Regions from separate parts of the Rhodoferax sp. XS2R6 genome, predicted to be linked through region 2. Evidence: predicted binding sites of a transcription regulator. Region 2 holds the regulator's gene; the other holds the start of a gene.
The links. Region 2 encodes LexA, which represses DNA repair genes until DNA is damaged. Its sites were predicted from a motif close to ACTGTATNNNNATACAGT; they were not measured.
Positions count from the first base shown of each region.

Region 1 (7,161 bases), on a different contig from region 2:
TCACCGGCTGGGTGTTCCTGGCGCTGCCGTTGATTGGCGGCGCACTGGCCATGATCATGTACGGCCCGGCCATCGTGGCGTGGTTGCGCCGCCAAAGTCGCCCATCGGGCGGGGCGTAAAGCACCTCTGGCAGATCAGACCGAGGTCATCCCGCCGTCCACCGTATGGGCCAGGCCGGTCACAAAGCTGGCCGCGTCCGAACTAAGCCACAACACAGCGGCGGCCACCTCGTCGGCCTCGCCAATGCGGCCAATCGGGTGCGCACTGGCCACTGCCGGCCCCACCTTGGGATCAGCGGCCACGGCGCGGTCAAACATCTGGGTGCGGATCACGCCGGGGCACACCGCGTTGACACGGATGCCCTTGCGGCCGTACTCCACCGCCGCTGATTTGGTGAGGCCGATGACCGCGTGTTTGCTGGCGCTATAGGCCGACATCTTGGGCGCGCCAATGAGGCCCGCCACCGAGGCGGTGTTGACAATGCTGCCGCCACCCTGGGCCAGCATCTGCTGGATCTGGTACTTCATGCACAGCCACACGCCTTTGACGTTGACACCCAGGATGCGGTCAAACGTGGCCTCTTCGCAGTCGGCCAGGCGCATGTGTTCTTCCTCGATGCCGGCGTTGTTGAAGGCGCAGTCCAGTCGGCCAAAGTGCGCCACGACGTGCACCACCATGGCCTGCACCTGCGCAGCCTGCACCACGTCGGCGGCCACAAACAGCGCCTCGGCACCCAGCGCACGCACCTGGGCGGCGGTCTCTTCGCCGGCCGGCACATCGCGGTCCGTTACCGCCACTTTGGCGCCCGCACGGGCAAAGGCCAGCGCACTGGCCCGCCCAATGCCACCGCCACCGCCGGTGACCAGCACCACTTTGTTGTCAAAACGCAAGTCCATGGAATCCCCTCAGCAAAAGCCGTGCAAAAAGCCATCTTAGGAGGCCGTGGCTGGCGCTGGCGCGTTTGGCGTAACCCGCGCGACAGTGCGGTGCCGTGCCCCATGCCGTGCCCTATAGTGGCCGGCTAATTAAAGGGAGAACACGATGACACCACCCCGCCACACCTGGGCCCTGGCCTTGCTGGCTGCGCTACACGGCAGCGCAGGCGCGTTGACGCCTGAAGAGCGCCCTTACCCGGGCGGCTACACCAGCGGCTCTGTGGACACGGTGAGCCAGATCATGCTGCTGGACGACAACACCTTTTGCTTCCGCTTCATGGGCGGGTCACTGGACATGCTGGTGGCTGGCCACTGGAAGGCCCTGCCCGGCAAAGACGCCGGTGTGCGCCTGCAAGAGGTGCGCAAGGCGCAGACGCTGTTTCCGGCCTTTGCCAAGGCGGGGCCGGGCAGCGACTTGGTATTTGACTTCCATGGCTACACCTTGAGCGAGGCCCTGGCCCCGGTGTTTGCCACCTCGGCCACTGCTGCCTGGCCCAGCAGCCTGCGCCCCCTGTTTGGCAACGACCGGCACAGCTGGGCCGAGAGCTACCCACTGCCTGCCATGCCCGTTGCCACGGCCCGCTACTTTTATATCGGCCAGGTGGAGATGGACGCCCGCGGCCAGCCGCAGCAGCTGCGGGTGACCCAGTACCAGCTGCCTGCCGCGCTGCGGGGCGGCACGGTGCGCCTGGGTTTTGACACCCAGCAGGCCCGGCCCCCGCTGAACCTGGTGGCGTTGCTCAACGGAGAGCGCCTGCAGGTGGATGGCCAGCCTTTTGGCAAGCGGGATGTTTTAAAGCCGGAGCAAGTGGCCGAGATCCGTGCGGCCTGCGTGGCCCCGGTGCTGGTACCCGGCAAGGGCCGGCCGGTAGCGGGTCCTGACGATGACGAGGCCCCGCGCGAGCGCACGCCGGTTTTGGTGCCACTGGGGAGCAAGGTGCTGCCGCTGTCCAGCGTGCAGGGGGAGCCGTTTTTTCCATCCCCCGCAAACTGAGTCACGGTGATGGCGGGGAGCCGGAGCCTAGTGCTCCAGGCCCATCACGTCGGCCAGGTCGCCGCGCTGCAGCGGTTTGGCAAACGAGCCCAGCACGCGCAGACCGTCGGACACGGCCACTTCGGCGGCAATCGACAGCATCAGGCTGTCGCCGCCGCTGAGCAAAATCACCCCGCCGCGGTACTGCGCCTTGGCCAAGTGGCCCAAAAAGTCGATGCCATCGGTGTGTGGCATGACCATGTCGCAAATCAAAAAGTCGGGCGGGGCCGGCATCTGGGCCAGCACCTCGGCGCCGCTGCTACCGTCGCGTGCCGTGTGCACCTCGGCCACGCCCAGGCTCAGCAGCATTTCGCGCAGCACGGTGTGGCTGAAATCGTCATCGTCCACCACCAGCACGCGCAGCGGGCCGGTGTGGGCCTCTTGCTGCTGGCTGGCTGCTTCGGCACGCATGGCGGCCATGTGGCGGCGGCGCTCCAGGCTTTCCAGCACGGAGGTCAACACGAACTCGGACAGCGATTCTTGCGAGTCGAGCAGAGACTCAATGTCCGCACGCAATGCGGCAGTGATGGGGATGGCAGGCAGCGAAGACAGTTGCATGGTCGAAGTGTAAGGGAATGTTAATGTCTTTACAGATATTACCTGTATATAAATACAGTTATTGGTCATAATTCCATTCCCTGATGCACTGGGGCACGCCAATATGCTTCCAGACTACGCAGAACTGTACAGCCTCTCGTCCTTCAGTTTCCAGCGCGGTGCCTCGCAGCCCGAAGAATTGGTGCAGCGCGCCCACGCGCTGGGCTACCGCGCGTTGGCCATCACCGACGAATGTTCGGTGGCCGGTGTGGTGCGTGCGCACGTGGAGGCCAAGCGCCTGGGCCTGCAGCTGCTGCCAGGCGCCGAGTTTGCCGTGGCGCTGCCCTGTGGCGGGCACTTCACGCTGGTGGCACTGCCGCACACGTTGGCGGGCTGGGGCAACCTGTGTGAATTCATCACCCTGGCCCGCATGGCCGCCATCAAGGGGCAGTACCGCACCACCTGGTCCGAGTCGCCCTGGGCGCTGCTGGCGGACTGCGAGGTGCTGCTGGCCTTTCCATCTGCTATCAATACAGAAGCTGCTTGCGCAATATCCATAAGGGCTAGAGGCATATTTGGTTCAAATTGTTGGCTGGCGGCCAGTGTGGGGCTGGTGGCGGGGGATGCGCTGCAGCGTGTGCGGGTGCAGCAGCTCTCGGCATTGAGCGGCCTGCCGGTGCTGGCCACGGGCCAGGTGTGCATGCATGTGCGCTCGCGCAAGCCGCTGCACGATGTGTTGACCGCCGTGCGCCTGGGCCAGCCGGTGTCGGCTTGCGGCTTTGCACTGCAGGCCAATGCGGAGGGGCACCTGCGTTCGCGTGTGCGGTTGGCGGCGTTGTTCCCGCCTGACTGGTTGGCGAACACGCTGACCGTGGCGCAGCGCTGCACCTTCAGTCTGGATGAATTGCATTACCACTACCCGCTGGAGGCCGTGCTGCCGGGCCAGACGGCGGCGCAGACCCTGCGCCATTACGTGGAGGAGGGCGCACGTGAGCGTTACCCGGCGGGCATGCCCGAGGACATCCGCCCGCGGGTGGAGCACGAGCTGGCGCTGATCGAGGAACTGCGCTTCGAGATGTATTTCCTCACGGTGCACGACATCGTGAAGTTTGCGCGGCGAGAACACATCCTGTGCCAGGGGCGCGGCTCGGCTGCCAACTCGGTGGTGTGTTACTGCCTGCACATCACCGAGGCCAACCCGCATGAAAGTTCGCTGCTGTTCGAACGCTTCATCAGCCGCGAACGCAACGAACCGCCCGACATCGACGTGGACTTTGAGCACCAGCGCCGTGAGGAGGTGATCCAGTACATCTACGCCAAATACGGCCGCGAGCGTGCCGCCATTGCGGCCACCGTCATCAGCTACCGCCCGCGCAGCGCGCTGCGCGATGTGGGCCATGCGTTGGAGATTCCTGAGGACCTGATCACCGCCATGGCCAAGGAGCACCCCGGCATGTACGGCCGGGAGGTGCTGGCAGAGCGACTGCAGTTTGCTATGGAAAAAGTAGCTGCTGGCGCAGGTGTGGCGGGCGCCGGGAGCCTGGGCGGCAGAGCGCCCAGCTCCGTGTCCCCCGCCCGCGGTGCGGGCTCCTCCTTTACCTACGCTGAACGCCCTGCCGCCCAGACTCCCGGGGGGCAAGGTGGTCTTGCACCTCATCTCTCGCGCCGCCTGCAACTCTGGCTGGAGCTGAGCACCACGCTGCAGGGCTTTCCGCGCCACCTGAGCCAGCATGTGGGCGGTTTTGTGCTGACGCAGGGCCCGCTCACCCGCCTGGTGCCGGTGGAGAACGCCGCCATGAAGGAGCGCTCCATCATCCAGTGGGACAAGGACGATTTGCAGGCCGTCGGCCTGATGAAGGTGGACGTGTTGGCCCTGGGCATGCTCAGCGCCATCCGCCGCTGCCTGGAGATGGTGACGCAGCGGCGCGGCTTGGCAGAACCGCTGCGCATGCAGGACATTCCGCGTGGCGACGAAGCCACTTACGACATGATTTGTGCGGCCGACACGGTGGGCGTGTTCCAGATCGAGAGCCGTGCGCAGATGAGCATGCTGCCGCGCCTGCGGCCCCGCTGTTATTACGACCTGGTGGTGGAGGTGGCCATCGTGCGGCCGGGGCCGATTCAGGGCGGCATGGTGCATCCGTACCTGAAGGCGCGCAAAGACCCGGAGGGCGCCAAGTCGCCTTACCCCGCCTTGCAAAAAGCGCTGGAGCGCACGCACGGTGTGCCGATTTTTCAGGAACAGGTGATGCAGATTGCCGTGCTGGCGGCCGGCTTCACGCCCGGTGAGGCCGATGGCCTGCGCCGTTCCATGGCCGCGTGGAAGCGCCACGGCAATGTGAGCCAGTACCACGACCGACTGGTGGGCGGCATGGTGGAGCGCGGCTACCCGCTGGACTTTGCCGAGGCCATCTTCAAACAAATGGAGGGTTTTGGCGAATACGGTTTCCCCGAGAGCCACGCGGCCAGCTTTGCGCTGCTGGTCTATATCAGCAGTTACCTCAAGTGGCACGAACCGGCGTGTTTTCTGGCGGCGTTGCTCAACAGCCAGCCGCTGGGTTTTTACGGACCGGCGCAGCTGGTGCAGGATGCGCAGCGCCACGGGGTGACTGTGCGCGCGGTGGATGTGCTGCAGAGCGATTGGGACTGTACGCTGGAGGGGCATGACGTTCGCCTTGGCCTGCGTTTGGTCAGCGGGTTGACGAAACCGGTGGCGAAGCGCATTACCGAACAGCGCCAGCATTCCCCGTTCACCAGCACCCAAGACCTGGCCCTGCGCTGCCAGCTCGACGCGGGCGACCTCAAGGCCCTGGCCAGTGCCGATGCGCTGCAGTCGCTCAGCGGCCACCGCCGCCAGCAGGTGTGGGACGCGTCGGCCCTGCTGCCCGCACCCGCGCTGCTGCAGGGCGTGCCGATAAACGAAGACGATTTGGCGCTGCCTGCGGCGGGTGAGGGCGAAGAGGTGACCTTTGACTACGCTGCAGTTGGGCTCACTTTACGCTCCCACCCCTTGCTGCTATTGCGCGAGCCGCTATCAAAACAGAAGCTGCTGACAGCTGCGCAAATGCGCGACTACCCCAGCGGCCGACTGGTACGCGCCTGCGGCATCGTCACCGCACGCCAGCGGCCGCAGACCGCCAAGGGCGTGATTTTTGTGACGCTGGAGGACGAGACCGGCAGCGTCAACGTGATTGTGTGGAAAAGCGTGCGTGAGCAGTTTCGTGACGTGGTCTACCGCGCGCGGCTGATGGCGGTGTATGGCGTGTGGCAGCGCGACGACGAAAGCGGCGGCCAGGTGCGCCACGTGGTGGCCAAGCGGGTGGTGGACCTCACCCACCTGCTGGGTGACCTGGCCACCACCAGCCGGGACTTCCATTGACGTTTTGTTCGCGCGCTAGAACTTGAAGCGCAGGCCGACACTGAGAAAATCCTCGCCATTGGCACCATTGCTGTTGAGCAGGTCGTAAATCGCGCAGCGGTGGTGCAGGCGGACAAAAAACTCGGTATCCGGTGTTTGCGGCCGGGAGAAGGCAGCTTCAACGAAGAGGAAGTTCAGTGTGCGCGTGCCTTGCCCATTGGCGCCGCGCTCCATGGGCCCCACCTCGCTGGTGTACGAGATGCCCAGCGGTGCCAGCCGCAAGTCGGTGCGCAGCACATCGCGCCACGGAAAGCCGCTCCAGCGGATGGTGGGGGCCACCGCCACTTCGGTCAGGCTGGCCTTGCCCCACTGTTGGCCAATCATTCCGTCCAGTTCCAGCGCAATTGGCCAGTCTTTCGATTTCCACAGTGTGGTGCTGCCCGTGAGGGCCAGCATGTAGTGCTCCGTGTAGTTGGCCGTGCCTGCGATGGCGCCGGCAGGCTCTGCATCGTGGTATTTGCCTACGTACAGGCCCCAGCTGGAGTCCCGCGTTTCAGCTGCCACTTGCCAAGGCAGGGCCGTGGCTGCCGCTAGCAGCAGGCTGTGCAGACCGTAGCAAGGCAGACGCATGGGAGTTCCCCCAAAAAATGGTGGCCCCCATGCTAGCGTCCGTAGCTGCGCGCACCAAATGGTGGGTGCCCAAAACCCCCTGCACGCAGGGGAGATGCCCAGGGGTTGGCTCAGCCCTGCGTAATAGCGACAGGCAGGCCGGTCTTGAGTGATTCGGTCACCGCCAACCCAATGCGCGTGGCTTCCAGTGCGTCGGACAGCGTGAGCGTGAGCGCGCGCTCGCCGCGGCAAGCTGCCACAAACTCGGCCATCTCGGCGGCAAAAGCTGCCTCAAAACGCTCGTAGAAGTCCTTGAGCACCGCATGGCGCACGCCGTGGGCATCGCTCTTCACCACGCGGTCGCGGGCGGCGTGCTCACCCACCAGCAGCTTGCCGGCGGTGCCAATGATTTCGGTGTGGGTCTCGTGGCCATGGGCCATGGTGCGGGAGGCGTAGAAGACCGCCTTGGCGCCGCCCTCAAAGTCCACGATGGCCAGGCCGTTGTCCACATCACCAAACTCGGCCAGGCCGGGGTGCAGGGCAATGGTGCCGGTGGCGTAGGCGCGCGTGGCCTTGGGGCGGCCGAGCATCCAGCGTGCCAGGTCGATGTCGTGCACGCTGCAGTCCATGAAGATGCCGCCCGAGGTGGGGGCAAAGCGCACAAAGAAACCGTCGGGGTCGTTCTGGTC
Region 1 covers NZ_JBWMAY010000004.1:188,297-195,457, forward strand. The annotation lists gene AC097A_RS14635 (EamA family transporter) at 1-119, shown strand, start outside; gene AC097A_RS14640 (SDR family oxidoreductase) at 135-896, opposite strand; gene AC097A_RS14645 (hypothetical protein) at 1,042-1,929, shown strand; gene AC097A_RS14650 (response regulator) at 1,957-2,526, opposite strand; gene AC097A_RS14655 (error-prone DNA polymerase) at 2,630-5,884, shown strand; gene AC097A_RS14660 (hypothetical protein) at 5,900-6,493, opposite strand; gene AC097A_RS14665 (Gfo/Idh/MocA family oxidoreductase) at 6,604-7,161, opposite strand, start outside.
Region 1: the regulator LexA is predicted to act here: its motif matches at 2,568-2,585, upstream of AC097A_RS14655 (error-prone DNA polymerase).

Region 2 (7,161 bases):
AGCAACGCCCTCACCCGCCACCACCTGGCCACGTGCGCAACGGCTGGCGCGGACCACCGGCGTGCCCTGCGCTTGCACTTCAAGCAAAGCTGCTTCCAGATCCACATGCAGCGTGCCATTGCCGGTGCCCGCCACCACCAAGCCACGCAATGGAGGAACGTTGGCATCGGGCACGGCCAAGCTGCGTACCATGGCGCCCGAGGCACCCGCATAGCTCATCACAATCTCCACCCGCGGCCATGCAGTGTTGGCCAGTGCCTGCAGATCGACCACACGCGGGGGAGCCATAGGGGCAGGCTTGCCCAACCAGCGCACGCGGGCCTCTTCCACCAGCGCCAGCGGCCCTGCATCGCCCGAGTCAAACGCGTCCACGCGGTAGGTATAACTCTTCTGCACCAGGCGGGCGCTGTGCACCGCACCCGCGCACACCACCAACACGCCGCGTGCCGCGCTGTCCAGCGCCACGGCTACCGCATCCAGCACGTTTTGCGGCCCATCGGGCGTCAGGGCCGACGCGGGGCGCATGGCGCAGGTCAGCACCAGCGGCTTGGCCTGCAATAACGCGGGGGGCAGCACCTGCTCCAGAAAGAAGGCGGTTTCCTCCAGCGTGTCAGTGCCATGGGTAATCAGCACCGCATCCACTTCCGTATCCTGCAGGTGCTGGGCACAACGCTGCGCCAGCGCGGCCCACACCGCAAAGCCCATGTCTTTGCTATCCACCTGCGCCACCTGTTCGGCCACCAGTTCGCGCCCCTGCAGCGCAGCCTGAAGTGGGGCAATGTCTTGCAGCAATGACTGCACGCCCACCTGCCCGGCCTTGTAGCCCACGTTGTCCGATCCGCGCTCCGATCGGCCTGCAATCGTGCCCCCCGTACCCAAAACCACCACTTTTTTACCCATACATCACCGCCCCACTTGCATTAATCAAAAAACTGGTTAAAAATACAGTTACTGGATGAGAAAACAGTGTGTACAGACACACAGCCAGCACCGACCCAACATGAAGGAGTCAGTATGCTTGAAAGTCCCAAACTCACCGCCCGCCAACAGCAAATTCTGGATCTGATCCAGGGCGCCATTGCGCGCACCGGTGCCCCCCCCACCCGGGCGGAAATCGCCACCGAGCTGGGCTTCAAGTCTGCCAACGCGGCCGAAGAGCATTTGCAGGCCCTGGCCCGCAAAGGCGTGATCGAACTGGTCAGCGGCACCTCCCGCGGCATCCGCCTCAAGGGCGATGTGTTGCGCTCAATGCAAGAGTCGCGCATGAAGCAGTTTGCCCTGCCCCTGCCCGGCCTGGCCCAACTGGCCTTGCCCCTGATTGGCCGTGTGGCCGCCGGCTCGCCCATCCTGGCCCAAGAACATGTGGACCAGACCTATTACGTGGAAAACAGCCTGTTCCAACGCCAGCCCGACTACCTGCTCAAGGTGCGTGGCATGTCCATGCGCGACGCCGGCATCATGGACGGCGACCTGCTGGCCGTGCAAGCCACCAAAGATGCCAAAAACGGCCAGATCGTCGTGGCCCGCCTGGGTGAAGAAGTCACCGTCAAACGCTTTCGCCGCAACAAACACCTGATCGAGCTACACCCTGAAAACCCCGACTACCAAACCATCGTGGTTGAACCCGGCGAGCCCTTCGAGATTGAAGGTCTGGCCGTTGGCCTGATTCGTAACACCATGTTGATGTAACGCAGACAGAAAGTACCCACCATGAACACCGCCATCGTCATGAAACCCGACTTTCTGGCCCCCCTGCGCCAACTCCTGGCCTGGCTGCTGCCAAGTCCTTCCCCACGTGTGCCCAGCTACACCGTGCCACGGTCTTTTGAACGCAAAAATGCTCCTGATTTAATAGCTACTTGCGCAGTATCTACGGGGGCTAGAGGCATAAACAAGCCTAAAACCAAACCCCTGCGCGTGGTCCGGGTGCTGGAGAGTGGGCAACCCCGCTCTGACGTAGGTCGTATGGTCATCTCGGGCCGCATGGCCGATGTCTGCGCCGAACTGGATCGCCTGGCCGCCTGCGAAGCCGCGTAACAACAGCGGGGCAAATTTGCCCTGCACTCTGCCGGACCGCTGGTATCCCAAGGCACAATGGCATGCATGAATATTGTGATTCTGGATGACTATCAGGATGCTGTACGCAAACTGCAGTGCTCGGCCAAGCTGGACGCTTTTCCGGCCAAGGTGTACACCAACACGGTCAAGGGCATGGGCCAGTTGTCGATCCGGCTCAAAGACGCCGATGTGATCGTCCTGATCCGTGAACGCACGCAGATCACCCGGGCACTGATCGAAAAACTTCCCCGCCTCAAGCTGATTGCCCAAACCGGGCGGGCGGGCTCCCACATCGATGTGCAGGCCTGCACCGAGCGCGGCATTGCTGTGGCCGAGGGCACTGGCTCCCCGGTCGCTCCGGCCGAACTCACCTGGGCCCTGATTTTGGCGGCCATGCGCCGGCTGCCCCAGTACATTGGCAACCTCAAACACGGGGCCTGGCAGCAGTCCGGGCTCAAGGCGGGCTCCATGCCTGCCAACTTCGGGCTGGGTGGTGTGCTGCGTGGCAAGACCTTGGGTGTGTGGGGCTACGGCCGTATTGGTCAGCTGGTAGCCGGTTATGGGCGCGCCTTTGGCATGAACGTCTTGGTGTGGGGCAGCGAGGGCTCCCGCCAGCAAGCCGTGCAAGACGGCTATCACAGCGCCACTGACCGCGAAGATTTCTTCTCACGCAGCGATGTGCTGACCCTGCACTTGCGACTCAATGACACCACACGCGGCATGGTGACGGCCGAGGATCTGGCCTGCATGAAAAACACGGCCCTGCTGGTCAACACCTCGCGGGCAGAACTGATTGAAACCGATGCACTGATTGGGGCCCTGAACCGGGGCCGCCCGGGCCTGGCGGCAGTAGATGTATTCGAAACCGAACCCGTGCTGCAAGGCCACGCACTCCTGCGGCTGGAGAACTGCATCTGCACCCCCCACATTGGTTATGTGGAGCAGGACAGCTACGAGATGTACTTTGGCGCGGCCTTCGACAACGTGGTGAATTTCATCAAAGGCACACCGTCCAACATCATCAACCCCGGTGCACTGCAGGTGCGCCGCTAAGCCGCTGCCTTGGGGCGGCCCACAGCCTAAGAACGGGGCGTCAGTGGTGGGGTGAGCGACAGCCCAGACGCATCGAACTCGATGAGATTGTCTGCGGCTGGCACAGACTCCGACAAGTCCAGGTCAATGTCCATGGCAGGCTCAAGCAAAGCAGCGTCCACGGGAGCCGGGCCCGTGTCGGGCGACGGGGCCGTTGATGGCTCTGCCGATTTGGCTGCACTGAATGGCACCACGCCGCTGGTCGTCTCGCCCGACAAACGCGTGACGAGTGCATGCAGCAACAGCAGCTCCCGGAAAGCCTCCAAATCAAAATTGACGTCTGCGGCCGCGTTGCGCTCACGCACCAGACATTTCTCAATGAACTCCAGCGCCGCCCTGCTGGGCCACACCGATGCGATGTGCGCGCACAGCTCGGGGTAAGCATCCAACCCCTGCCCCGGCTGGTTGAACTGGGTGTACGGTGGCACCTGGCCTGTGAAGAGTGCATTGAACTCGTCACGGTAGCGGTCAAACGCTTCCTTGCGGCTCAGGGTGTGCAGGGCCTTGAGCAGATCCAGGTACACCAGCGGGTTGGACTCTGCATGGTCGGCAATGTTGTGCTCCAACAAAGCGATGGCGTCGTCATACTGGCCCAGTGTCATGAAAAACTCGGCCTGCTGGCGCACATCCAGCACCTCTTGGGTATTGATGGAACGCAACGAACCCGACATGCTGGGTGAAAAATCGCGCAAACCCATCATGCGGGATGACGGTGGGGCCACTGTCACTGGCGCAACCGTTGGTACGGGCGGTGACAAGTCATCCAGATGCAGGTCAATGTCCACATCGGTCAGCAGTGCGGCTTTGCGCACAGGGGTTGGGGTTGGCAGCGGCTTAGCCACCACGGGCCGCACCGGTGCAGTCACTACGGGTGGCGGCATAACGGATGGGTCTTGGGCCGTCGTATCACGCTCCACAGGCGTCAACAGAGACTCACCCTGCCCGCTCCACCAAGGAGAGTCTCCCGCATTACGCAGCTTGCGCCAAAACCAGAACATGCCACCGGCCAGAGCCAACAGCGCTGCTGCGAGGGCGTAGATCAGCGGGTTGGCGTACTTTTCAGACTCTGACTTTTCCAGCCTCGCGAGCAAGGCCTGCATCTGGCGTTGATTTTGGGCGGTCTGCTCACCCAGCTTGCCAACGCTTTGCTCCAGCCCCTGGAGGCGCGCAGCATCGCGCAGCACCTCTTCGGGCGTGAGGTTCAGGGTCTTCCACAGTGCCGCAGCGGCAAGGCGCTTTTGCACATCCTCCACAGGCGGCGCAATCAACTCCGATGAGGACTTGAGGGCCGGCTCCCAATCCTGCGACAAGTCCAGCGGGGCCAGCTTGAGGCGCGGACGGCTGCTGGTCGGCACTTTGTTGCCCAAAGAGCTTTCGGTACGGGGCAGAGATTTTTTGGCGGGCACTGCCAGTGTTGCAACCGGCTTGGCCGACGCGGCGGCGACGGCCGGGGCGGCGGTACCTGTGCCGGTGGTTGCCGGAGCCGCATTGGCTGACGTGCCCCCAGGCAAGGCCACCGCCGGCTGGCGTGTCGCCTGGACAGGAGCGGTAGCGACCAACGGCGGACTGACTTCCGAGACCAGATCTGCCAACAGCACGTAGCGGCGGGAGGTGGAAACACCACAGGTCGAGCGCACATATACCGACACCACAGGCTCGTCCACCGGCATACGCGCCTGGATACGCAGCGCCGTGGGTTGGCCAGCGGCATTACGCTCGGGAGTGACGGAAACCCGGGTCGCTTCCTGGCGAACATCGCCGTAGAACACATCGGCCTCAAAACACAGGCCACTGCCATCTTCGTCCACCGCCAGCTGCACGGGCACCGTGATCTGGAAGGGCTGGCCCAACAGGGCCGCCCCGCGGGCGCGCCCCAGAGTCAGTGCACTGCTGCCCATCGCAGCACACAGCAGCAGGGCACCCAGGGCGCAATGTGTAAGTTGAAAGACCGGCTTCATTGATTCTGTCGATTCTCGCATACCCTAACCGAGCGAAAAGCTATCGTGCCAGCGGCAACACCCCGCATTTCTAGCACCACCGCGCCAGATAATCCGGGCATGAAACCACTCTTTGAACACATTGGCATCGTCGGTGCCAGCGCCATGGGGCGCGGTATTGCACAAATCGCAGCCCAGGCGGGCAGCACCGTTCTGCTGTTCGACACGGCGCCAGACGCCACACAGGCAGCCGCGGCCGCATTGCAAGCGCAGTGGCAAAGCCTGGCCAGCAAAAACCGCATCAGCGCCAGTGACGTTGAGGTCTTCAGCTCCCGCATTCGCCAAGCTGCCAGCCTGCAAGAACTGGCTGCGTGCCCTCTGGTCATCGAGGCCGTGGCCGAGCGCATGGACATCAAGACCCAGCTGCTGCAGGCCCTGGAATCCTGCCTGGCGCCCAGTGCGGTACTGGCCAGCAACACCTCATCCCTGTCCATCACCGCACTGGGGGCGGGTCTGCAACGCCCGGCACAGTTGGCCGGCTTTCACTTCTTCAACCCGGTCCCCTTGATGAAGGTGGTGGAGGTCATCCCGGGCCTCAAGACCGCGCCCACCGTGGTGGAGGCATTGCAGCAATACGCCAAAGACCTGGGCCACACGCCCGTGCTGGCGCAAGACACGCCGGGCTTCATCGTCAACCACGCAGGGCGTGGGTATGGCACCGAAGCGCTGCGCGTGGTCTCCGAAGGCGTGGCGGACTTTGCCACCATTGACCGCATTCTGCGCGACCAATGCGGCTTCAAGCTCGGCCCCTTTGAGCTCATGGACCTGACCGGCCTGGATGTGTCGCACCCGGTGATGGAGTCGATCTACCAGCAGTACTACCAAGAACCCCGCTACCGCCCCAGCGTGATCACTGCACAGCGCCTGGCAGGTGGACTGACCGGCCGCAAGGTCGGTGAAGGGTTCTACCGCTACACCGACGGCCAGGCCGTACTGCCTGCCGAACCCGCCGTGCCTGTGGTCGAAGAGATGCCGCCCGTCTGGCTGTCACCCCGCGCATCACGGCGTGTGGAGCTGCTGATGCTGTTGAAGAACCTGGGCGCCAAGATCGAGACCGGGCAATCCCCCTCACCCATCGCGCTGACACTGGTAGCCCCCCTGGGCTTTGACATCACCACGGTGGCCGTGGTGGAGCGGCTGGACCCGGCCCGCACGGTGGGCATCGACATGCTGCTGGACGACGCAGGCACCAAGCGCCGCGTGCTGGCCACCAACCCGGCCACTCGCACCGACATGCGTGATGCCGCCCACGCGCTGTTTGCACGTGACGGCAAAGCCGTGAGTGTGGTGCGCGACAGTGGTGGTTTTGTCACGCAGCGCGTGGTGGCCAACATCGTCAACATTGCCAGCGACATGTGCCAACAGGGCATTTGCAGCCCCAAGGATCTAGAGACCGCGGTGACACTGGGCCTAGGCTACCCCATGGGCCCACTGGCAATGGGCAATCTGTGTGGCCCCACCAATGTGCTGGAAGTGCTGTTCAACATGCAAACCGTGTACGGTGATACGCGCTACCGCCCCAGCCCATGGCTGCGCCGCCGCGGCGCCATTGGCCTGAGCCTGCTGCACGAAGAAGAGTAGACCCCGCACCAGACGCACTGGTGACACCCCCCTGTACCTGGCGCGGTCCCGGGGGTGACAATGTGGGCGCGATTTGCCTTCCGCAAGTCACCCAAAAGACAGGCCATGGACGAACCCATTCTTACCATTGATGAACGCACTGCGATCAACGCAGGGCGCTGGTTTTCATCCCTCTCTCCTTCTCTCAAACACGACATTCTTCGATGTGCCTACGTCAAACGTTACAAAGACGGCGAGCTGATTGCAGCGCGCGGCGAGCCGCCCGAGGAATGGATTGCCTGTGCCAAGGGCGCAGTGCGTGTGAGCTCCACCTCCATCTCGGGCAAGCAGATCACGCTGACCTATGTGGAGCCCGGAATCTGGTTTGGCGATGTGGCGATCTTCGACGGGGACCGCCGCACGCACGATGCGTATGCGCATGGAGACAGCACCA
Region 2 covers NZ_JBWMAY010000002.1:528,433-535,593, reverse strand. The annotation lists gene AC097A_RS09025 (asparaginase) at 1-900, opposite strand, end outside; gene lexA (transcriptional repressor LexA) at 1,015-1,689, shown strand; gene AC097A_RS09015 (hypothetical protein) at 1,711-2,037, shown strand; gene AC097A_RS09010 (NAD(P)-dependent oxidoreductase) at 2,104-3,111, shown strand; gene AC097A_RS09005 (type IV pilus assembly protein FimV) at 3,138-5,108, opposite strand; gene AC097A_RS09000 (3-hydroxyacyl-CoA dehydrogenase) at 5,208-6,728, shown strand; gene AC097A_RS08995 (Crp/Fnr family transcriptional regulator) at 6,834-7,161, shown strand, end outside.